Regions from separate parts of the Streptococcus sp. 27098_8_134 genome, predicted to be linked through region 2. Evidence: predicted binding sites of a transcription regulator. Region 2 holds the regulator's gene; the other holds the start of a gene.
What was found. Region 2 encodes Rex, which represses fermentation and respiration genes when NADH is low (regulators of the CRP and FNR family bind a similar motif). Its sites were predicted from a motif close to TTGTGAANTANTTCACAA; they were not measured.
Positions count from the first base shown of each region.

Region 1: the regulator Rex is predicted to act here: its motif matches at 2,632-2,649, upstream of O3620_RS02300 (2,3-butanediol dehydrogenase).

Region 1 covers NZ_JAPVYD010000001.1:485,649-490,858, reverse strand. The annotation lists gene gatB (Asp-tRNA(Asn)/Glu-tRNA(Gln) amidotransferase subunit GatB) at 1-18, shown strand, start outside; gene O3620_RS02315 (GIY-YIG nuclease family protein) at 163-993, shown strand; partial or broken gene O3620_RS02310 (PASTA domain-containing protein) at 1,519-2,067, shown strand; gene O3620_RS02305 (hypothetical protein) at 2,205-2,561, shown strand; gene O3620_RS02300 (2,3-butanediol dehydrogenase) at 2,683-3,729, shown strand; partial or broken gene O3620_RS02295 (transposase) at 3,835-3,939, opposite strand; gene O3620_RS02290 (TVP38/TMEM64 family protein) at 4,009-4,635, opposite strand; gene O3620_RS02285 (hypothetical protein) at 4,813-5,210, shown strand, end outside.
Region 2 covers NZ_JAPVYD010000004.1:37,615-42,824, reverse strand. The annotation lists gene O3620_RS09560 (CYTH domain-containing protein) at 1-353, shown strand, start outside; gene O3620_RS09555 (ribose-phosphate diphosphokinase) at 489-1,445, shown strand; gene O3620_RS09550 (cysteine desulfurase family protein) at 1,456-2,568, shown strand; gene O3620_RS09545 (DUF1831 domain-containing protein) at 2,570-2,917, shown strand; gene O3620_RS09540 (DUF4649 family protein) at 3,040-3,261, shown strand; gene O3620_RS09535 (redox-sensing transcriptional repressor Rex) at 3,382-4,029, shown strand; gene O3620_RS09530 (gamma-glutamyl-gamma-aminobutyrate hydrolase family protein) at 4,054-4,746, shown strand; gene radC (DNA repair protein RadC) at 4,815-5,210, opposite strand, start outside.

The DNA.
Region 1 (5,210 bases), on a different contig from region 2:
GAGTTGGAGAAATTGTAGAAATAAGTAGAAAACCAGTCGTGAGGCTGGTTTTTTATGTAGAAATCTAAAAAATTCAACTGTATAAAGCGTTGACCAAGTGACAACTTTGGATTATAATTAAGGAGTAAACACAAATAAAATTGTTTTTTAGGGAGAAAGATTATGGAAGGAAAAATTTTGCTGAAGGATATTCTAGATTTCGATGATAAAGAAATCTCAAGAGTTAAAATAAAGTTTAATAATTGGACAGGGGAGAATCCAGTTGAAACTTATTTAAGAGAGCCAGAATTATTAAATAGTTTCAATTTATTTTGGAGAAACCAAAGACGATATTATAATATAGATGACATTGCAGTTAATCTTGTTCAAATGAGCTATGATACTTGGCTTTTAACAACTATAAAAGAAGTTACTAAAGAATTGGGTGTTACATTTGGTCAAAATTATGAAGGAAGAGAGTTAACTAAATATTCTGGTTTATATGGACGTTTGATTGTTCGTTGCAAAAGGCCTAGTAGAGCACCTGTGTTTCATTTCAAAAATATCGTGGAAAAAATAGAAGTATTTCAAATTTTGCCGGATGTATATGGAGGTGATGATTTTCCTGGTTATGATAATATAAGTTTGTCCTACCATCAATTAGAAACAATTTTACGATTTAAAAAGAAAGATTGGATTACTGCTCTTTCAAATCAGAAAGCAGTATACTTACTTACTGATAAACAGAATGGTAAATTATATGTTGGTTCTGCAACAGGAGATAACGGAATGTTGCTACAAAGATGGCAATCCTATATTGATAGCATACATGGAAATAATAAAGAGCTTAAGGAGCTCGTCTCTTATGAAGGAGTTGAATATATAAAAGAAAATTTTCAATACTCGGTTTTAGAAAATTATAATGGTAAAGTTGATGATTCATTTGTGTTGAAAAGAGAATCTTGGTGGAAGAATATTTTGAAGTCAAGAGAATTTGGCTATAATGCGAATTAGGATAAAAATAAAACGGGAGATATTATAATGGGAAGTTACAATAATTGGGAAAGAGACATGCGTGAACAGGAGAGAAACGCAGAATTAAAACGGCAAGGTGATCTTTTACAACAACAAACAAACCTCCAACACACTCAATTGATATTGCAAGAAAGACAGGCTGAAAAAGAAGAAGAGAGATTCTATGAAGATAGAATTCATCAGTTACGTGTCCTCATGGCACAAACAGATAATCCTGAGAAATTGGCGAAATTACAAAGTCTGCTTGATGATGCGGTTGAAGAATATAATGAAGTTGAAGCAAGAAATAGAAAAAAGGAGAGGTGGAGAAAAATTTACTTTCTAGTTCCTAGTGTAATAATGATATGTTTTGGAATTTATGCTTTTCTAGCTATACAGCATGACTCTTCTAAAAATAATCAAAATGGGAAATTACCATCATCTGTGTTGAAAAGTTCTTCATCAAAGAAGGATTCAAAAATAGACAAGACAAAAAATAATAGTGCTCCAAGTGTAACTAATCAAAAAATATTTACTATGGAGAACTATGTCGGTCAAGCAAAATCAGCCGTAGTTGAAAATCTGAAAACAAACTATAATGTTTCTGAGAAATTGATTGAGATTGTTGAGGAGGAATCGGACGAGTACGAGCCAGGTCAGGTCATTCGCCAGTCACCGGCAGCTGGTTCGACCTATGATTTGACTTCTAATCATAAGATCAAGCTGACAGTGGCAAAAGAAGTGACTAGTGTGGCCATGCCTGACTTTGGCAGCATGCAGTACACCTACGCCAATGCCCGTTCTTACTTGATTCAAATGGGAATTTCTTCGTCTCGAATTGAGCGAGTTGTTGACCGTTCGGTCACTTCGACTCAGGCAGACTTGGTAACTTCCCAGTCACCAGCGGCAGGTCAGACAATTGACCTCAAATCTAATGAAAAAATCACTCTTTACGTGACAGAAGCAACAACACCATCGTCAACAAGCTCGTCATCATATTCTAGCGGCTTTAAAAACAGTTCATCATCTGATGATGAAAGCCATTCTAGTAGCTCTAGTTCTTCCGAGCATTGATTATAAATATCAGTTAACGAATGGAATTGTTAATTTGTAATATGTATGCTATTGATATTTTTGCTGTTTTATAATTCCCTTATTTGTAGTCTCAAGTTTTCTATGTTAAAATAATTAAAAAAAATAAAGGAGTCTTTATGTCGGAAATCAAAGTGAAACGTGGGACAGGTTTTGTAGGGATTATTGGAAAGTTTCCAATCTTTATAAATGAACAGAAAGTTGGCGCAATTAAGAATGGTGACGAGGCTATTTTTCCTATTGAGGGAGAAGAAGCTGTTGTTCGTGTAGGAGCAGCTCCTATGAAAACCAAGCCAGTGACAGTTAAAGCAGGGCAAACCTTGCTGATTGAAACAAATTTTACTAATTTTTCTATTTGTTTGGGAACTTTAGTAGTTGCTTTTCTATTTGGTGGATTGCTTCGTGCGATTCTCTTGATTCTTTATATTGTTTTAATGTTCCTTCTTCCTTTCTACTCTGCTAGAATTGCAGAATAAACTTGATACCAGCAGATGCTGGTTTTTTGTATGTTATTTTTTGAAAATGTAGCTAATCTTTTGACAAGATTTCTGAAAGGGTTTACAATTAAACTAACAAATTATAAAGTGAGGTATGTTTATGGCAAAAATGAATGCTGCGCGTTGGTATGGCGCTAAAGATGTCCGTATTGAAGAAGTGGATGTACCGGAAGTCCAACCGCATCAGGTTAAAATTGCGGTCAAGTATACAGGAATCTGTGGAACTGACTTGCATGAATACTTGGACGGACCGATTTTTATTCCGACAGAAACAGAGCATGTCTATTCTGGCCAGAAAGCGCCTGTAACTTTGGGACATGAGTTTGCTGGCGAAATTGTTGAGGTCGGCAGTGCTGTGACACGGGTCAAAGTTGGCGACCGGGTGACAGTTGAGCCCATTTTGGCTAAGCATAATCTTGTCGGTGATTATAATCTGGACCCCAATCTAAACTTTGTCGGTTTGGCGGCAGACGGTGGTTTTGCCAAATACTGTGTTTTGGACGGAGACATTGTTCACAAAGTTCCAGACAGCCTTAGCTATGAGCAGGCAGCCTTGACAGAACCTGCTGCTGTGGCTGTTTACGCGGTCCGTCAGTCAGCTCTTAAGACGGGCGATACAGCGGTTGTCTTCGGTTTGGGACCAATCGGGCTCTTGATTATTGAGGCTTTGCGGGCAGCCGGCGCCTCTAAGATTTATGGAGTTGAATTATCTCCAGAACGCCAAGCCAAGGCAGAGGAGCTTGGAGCCATCATTGTGCGACCAGAAGAGGGTGAAGACGTGGTAGCTGCTATTCAGCGTTTAACTGGTGGCGGAGCAGATGTGTCATATGAAGTGACTGGGGTGCCGGTTGTGCTGGGACAAGCTTTAGCTGCTGTCCACAAGGCTGGAGAATGTATGGTGGTTTCTATCTGGGAACGAGAAGCCAGCATCAACCCTAATGAATTTGCCATTCAAGAAAAATCGCTCAAGGGAATTATTGCCTATCGGCATATTTTCCCTAAGGTGCTGGAACTGATGGAGCAGGGTTATTTCTCTGCTGACAAGCTTGTGACCAAGAAGATTAAGCTAGAGGATATTGTGCAAGAAGGCTTTATCGAGCTGACTCAGGACAAGGCGCAGATCAAGATTTTGGTATCGCCAGAATAAAATCTTTGCTTAATAATGAGACGAAAATCAGTCAAAACTGGCTGATTTTTCTTTATGGTTTGTGCTATAATAAGCAAAGATATAGAAAGAGGTTTGGGATGTCAAAAGTTTTGAAAGGTTCATTCCATATTTTTCTGAAAGTCGCTTTAAGCTGATTCCTTGTTTTCTTAGTTCATAGATTCGAACTTTATCCTCATAAGTTAATTTCATTTAAAAACACCCCAGAAAGTTAGATTTTTTCTGTCTAACTTTTGGGGTGCGGTTCAATTCAACTTCTTTTCATTTGGAGACCATTTTCCAGAAAAAATCAATGATATAGGTCAATCCGTAGGTATAGATGACGAGGGTGATGGGCTTGCAGAGAAGGATAATCAGCATGTACTTTTTGAAAGTCATCTTGGTCAGGGCCGCCAGCATGCAGAGAAAGTCGGCTGGACTGATAGGCCAAATCATCATGAAGATAAAGAAGCGCTCAAAGCGATTCCCCTTATCCAGCCAGCCGATATATTTATCATAGGTGCGCTTGCTGACGACGGACTGGACAAAAGCTGGACCATAGGTGCGGGCCAGATAAAATATAATGGCGCAGCCAATGACAATACCGATATAGTTATAAATGGTGCCGACGATATGGCCGTAGATGAAAACACCGGCGACAGAGGTCAGGGCTCCGGGGATAATAGGCACGACCGTCTGTAGAATCTGCAGGAAGATAAAGAGAGGAGGTCCCCAGATGCCCGCCTGCTGGATAAAGGCTGAGAGAGTTTCCTTGGACTGGAGAACACCTGCGAAATAGGCCCAAAGACAAAAGGCCACCGTTCCTAGAGCGCCAACGGCGGACGACCAGTTGATAATCTTTTGCAAAAGAGGGGAAACAGCCTGCATCTGCCTGTTTTTTTCTGTCATACAAACCTCCAGGACATTTATACTATCACCACTATAATATCATCTTTTTTCCTTTTTGTAACTCTTGAGGCTGAAGGTGCCAAAAAGCCTCAAAGATGATATAATGATGTAATTAGTAAACCATAAGTTTTCAAATAATCGTTCAAAATCAAAAAATGCGTAAGAGGAGAGCCTATAGTGGAAGAATATCTAAATTTATATCATCAAAAATTATGGGAAATTGCATATGATAATCTCATAAGAGTATTTTCCCACCCTCATACAATTATTCTCTTTGTATTATTTTTAATTATTTGTTCCTTAATTTGTTTCTTATTTTTCGGAAAAACACGTACTTTACTATTTGTAGTTAGTTATTTCTTCTTGTTCCTTTTGGTAGGAGTCGCAGAGTATGTGAATAGCTATAGCAAAATTATGAATCCATCTTCTCCATACAACAATTCTTTTAGCATTGCTTCATTAAGACATGAAACCGTTCTTCCGATGCTTGAGCATGTAGATGAGATTCCCCTAGCTAGTGTCGATGGAGAGCTCAAGAGAGAAGATATTATATTGTTTGCAGTGTCGAATCCTAC
Region 2 (5,210 bases):
TCGGATCCTTGGAACTCAATCAGAACTTGACACCAGAAGAGACCAAAAATATTTTGCAGAACAATAAATTTCCTACGGGAGAGATTTTAGAGACGCTGCTTCAGAAAGAAATACCCATCCAAGACTTGAAGATTCTTGGCTCTCTAGAGACTATCCGCTATGAAAAAGGGGACGAAATTGGCCTGCTTGCTCTGGATGAGAGTCACTACTTGGGCAAAACAGACTTCGAACTCGAAGTCGAAGTTGAAGATTTCGAAAAAGGAAAAGAAAATTTCCTCAACTTCCTAAAACAGCACAAGATCGACTACAAACCCGGCAAGAGCAAGATAGCAAGATTTTCTGAAAACTTGTAAACCAACAACCACAAAATAGCTGAAATAATCTAATTTTTTTGGTAAAATAAAAGGTAGCAATCTAAAGCCTATTGAAAAATAAATTTCATGGAGCATTAGATATAGAAATGAGACAAAAAGAGGACGGTCCAACTCATGTCAGATAAAAAAAATATGAAGCTTTTTTCCCTCAACTCCAATCATTCCATAGCTGAAAAAATCGCTGAAGCTGCTGGAGTTCCATTGGGGAAACTTTCCTCCCGCCAATTCTCAGACGGCGAAATTCAGATCAACATCGAAGAAAGCGTTCGTGGCTATGATATTTACATCATTCAGTCTACCAGCTTCCCTGTCAATAATCACTTGATGGAGCTCTTGATTATGGTGGATGCCTGCAAGCGTGCCAGTGCCAATACGATTAATGTTGTGATGCCTTATTTTGGCTATGCCCGTCAGGATCGGACTGCTGCTCCTCGCGAGCCAATCACAGCTAAACTGGTTGCCAACATGCTTGTCGGCGCTGGCGTAGATCGTGTGATTTCTCTGGATCTTCATGCCGTGCAGGTCCAAGGTTTCTTTGATATCCCAGTCGACAACCTCTTCACTATCCCACTCTTTGCCAAACATTATTGTAATATGGGGTTAACGGGAGATGATGTCGTTGTCGTCAGCCCTAAAAACTCTGGTGTTAAACGTGCTCGCAATCTGGCTGAATATCTAGATGCCCCTATCGCTATCATTGATTATGGCGAAGATGAGGCTGGTCGCTCTGAGGGCTACATTATCGGAGATGTCGAAGGCAAGAAAGCAATTCTGATTGACGACATTTTAAATACCGGTCGGACTTTCTCTGAAGCAGCTAAAATTGTCTGTCGCGAAGGTGCAGTCGAAATCTATGCTGTATCCAGTCACGGACTCTTTGCTGGAAAGGCTGCGGAATTATTAGACAATTCTCCTATCAGGGAAATTCTTGTGACCGACTCTGTTGATACCAAAGAAAAAACACCTAAGAATCTCCACTATATTACAGCAAGTGAACTGATTGGTGATGCCATTGTCCGCATCCAAGAAAGAAGACCAGTCAGCCCACTCTTTGCCTATCAAAAGAAATAAGGTAACCGGAGTGATTTATTTAGATAATGCTGCTACAACTGCTTTGTCGCCCGCTGCAATCCAAGCAATGACCAAGACTATGACTGTCTTTGGAAATCCTTCCAGTACGCACAGCCATGGACGAGAAGCTAGTAAACTGCTCAGACAGGCGCGTGAGGATATTGCTCAAGCCCTGCATACTCAAAGCAATAAGATTCTTTTTACTTCAGGCGGCACTGAAAGTAATAATACTGCTATCAAAGGCTATGCCCTTCGTCACCAGAACAGAGGGAAGCATATTGTCACCAGTGCTATTGAGCACCATGCTGTCTTAGAAGTGGTGGAGTACTTAGTAGACAAATTCGGCTTCGAAGCTACTTTTGTTCAGCCAGTGGATGGCCAGATTCGAGCGGAAGACATTGAGAAGGCTCTTAGACCTGACACTATTCTTGTGTCCGTCATGGCGGTTAATAACGAGACGGGTGCCATGCTTCCCATTAAGGAAATTGGTGAATTACTGCAAGAACATCCTGCTGCTTTTCACGTTGATGCTGTCCAAGCAATTGGTAAACTTCCCATCTACCCAGACGAGCTAGGGATTGACTTCCTCTCTGCATCAGCACATAAGTTTCATGCTCCCAAAGGCGTTGGCTTCCTTTATGCCAAGAAGATGGATTTTGACAATTTCATGCACGGTGGTGACCAGGAAGAAAAACACCGGGCCGGAACTGAAAATCTAATCTCTATCACAGCCATGGCGGCGGCTCTGTCAGAGAGCATGGAACATCTAGAGGAAAATCTAGAGCATGCGCAATACTTAAAAAACAGCTTACTTGCTGACTTATCGGACATTGACTATTACTTAAATGAAAGTCAGCCAAGCTTGCCTTACGTCATCAATTTGGGATTTCCCAATCAAAAGAATGACCTGCTCCTGCTTCAAATGGATTTAAATGGCTTTTCCATTTCAACAGGCTCAGCCTGCACAGCCGGAGCTATACAACCCAGTCATGTCTTGCAAGCTATGTATGGCAAGGATTCCAACCGCTTGTATGAGTCCATTCGGATCAGTACTTCGGACCAAACGACTCTGCAAGAGATTCAATCATTTACAAAGAAATTAAAAGAAATTTTAGGAGGATAAGATGGCCTTTCAAACATCTGTTAGCTTAGCAAACTGTGAATATACCTATTCACTTCACCCAAATGTCAAGAAATTTACCCTGCGCGACAATACATTCGCTGAAAGCAAGGTTGGCAACTATGAACTCTCTCGTCTGCTGGAATCTGTTCCCAACAGCGGAAATGGCTTTCTGCTGAAAATCATCGTCAATAAAGATTTGAATGGTTTCAAAATCAACATCACTGACAAATCAGGCCTGCGCTTGGTCAATATTTTCAAATCAGAAGACCATCACATTATCCAGCAAAAATTTTATTTCTTGATGGACAGCCTGGTTGAAAGAAATATTTTTGAAAAGACACCACAATAAGCAAGATTCTCGTAATTTTGCTTTTTTGCTTTAGGCTCTTGAAAATTCCAACGAGCTTGACTTCTGCTTAGAACCCTTGAAGAATATCAAAATGAACATTTAAACAAATGAAAGGATTAACGATGGTTGAACTGACCTATTTGGACTCATATAAAGTGAAACGGACACTTACCTATGAAGACTTCGATGAATTTCTTCTCGCCTTCTCTGGCTGCGTCACAGTTCCTGACTCGCACAAGGTGCTTTCTGTTACTTATAATGGATACCAACTACCATTTACAGGGCTAATTGGGGACTTGTACCGTCAGATGTACCAGCTAGACCTGAGTCCCTACCAGGACTGAGTTTTTTTAAGCTACCATTCCCAACAATTACTGATTTTCTTTTTTATAGATCAAACATCCTTAATTAGTTGATTTTTTCACAAACTTCCTATAAAATAGAATTAGAAAGGTTGTGATTTTGTGAAAACTGAAAAAAATACTACAATTCCCCGAGCAACTGCTAAGAGACTGTCGCTCTACTATCGTATTTTTAAACGGTTTAATGCTGAGAAGATTGAGAAAGCCAACTCCAAGCAAATCGCTGAAGCTATTGGCATTGACTCTGCTACCGTCAGACGAGATTTTTCTTATTTCGGTGAACTTGGCCGCAGAGGATTTGGCTATGATGTCAAGAAATTGATGAACTTTTTTGCTGACCTCTTAAACGACAATGCTATCACCAATGTCATGATTGTTGGCGTTGGTAATATGGGACGTGCTCTGCTGCACTATCGTTTTCATGAGCGCAATAAAATGAAAGTTGTAATGGCTTTCGACACAGATGATCATCCAGAAGTTGGCAACACAACCAGCGATGGGATTCCTATCTATGGAATTTCCCAAATAAAAGAAAAAATACAGTTAGGAAATGTGCAAACTGCCATCCTAACTGTACCTAGCGTAAAAGCCCAAGAAGTTGCATCTATCTTAGTTCAAGCGGGTGTTAAAGGTATTCTCTGCTTCTCGCCAGTAAATCTATCCCTACCTAAGGACGTGGTCGTCCAGTATGTTGACCTGACTAGCGAACTGCAGACTCTGCTCTACTTCATGAGAAAAAATGATTATTAATTTGAAAGAGGTATTAAACACTCTATGAGTAAACCTATTATTGGAATAACCGGAAATGAAAGAGAAATCCCAGACGATCACTTCATCCATATGAGCTATACGGCGACAGGATTCGTTGAGGGAGTTAAAGAAGTTGGCGGAATTCCAATGATTTTGCCAATCGGTGATGAAGAAATGGCAAAACAATATGTTTCCATTGTTGACAAATTAATCATCACAGGCGGTCAGAATGTATGTCCCCAGTTTTATGGAGAAGAAAAAGCCATTGACAGCGATGATTATCTACTCAAACGGGACATTTTTGAATTATCTTTAATCAAGGAAGCCCGTCGTCAAAATAAACCAATCTTCACCGTCTGCCGCGGAACCCAACTTTATAATGTCGCCCTAGGCGGTACTCTTCATCAAGACATTGAAGATCATTGGCAAGATAGCTCTGCTGAGTACACTACTCAAAGCATGGTAACCAAGAACGGCTCTATTTTGCACGAAATCTATGGCCCTGCATCTGAAATCAACTCCTTCCACCACCAAAGTATCAAGGATTTAGCCGCTGGCCTAGAAGTCATCGCCTATGATCCTCGCGATAAAATTATTGAAGCAATCACTTCTACTGACGGCAGTCCTTTTCTTGGTGTCCAATGGCACCCAGAGTTCTTGTTTGGCTCCAGAGAAGGAGACTTAGCTCTCTTTGATTATGTTGTCAATATTCTTTAAAATCCTCTATTCCTAGAAAAACTTCTGTTCTACACGAATAGAAGTTTTTTATATTCACGAAAATCAAATTATATCAAATCTGTCTCTTCTCGGTAGCTATAGTAGTTGGACTTGGACACAATTAAATGATCTAAAAGAACCAAGCCCATCATCTCACACGCTTCTTTCATATGCTGCGTCACTTCATCATCGTTTCTGCTAGGAACGACTGAGCCTGATGGATGATTGTGTACCAGTATAATAGATGTCGCCAGGTGCTTGAGAGCGTAGTGGAGAATTTCTCTCGGCTCAGCAATACTTCTGCTGACCGTCCCCATGAAAATAGTCTGCTGGTGCAAAATTTGATTTTGACTATTAAGATAAATGGCAACCAAACACTCCTGCCTCATATCTCCCAATTCCTGCTGCATCTTCTGTGCTAATTTTTGACTGCCCATAATCTGCTCTTTCTGAAGAACCTCTGC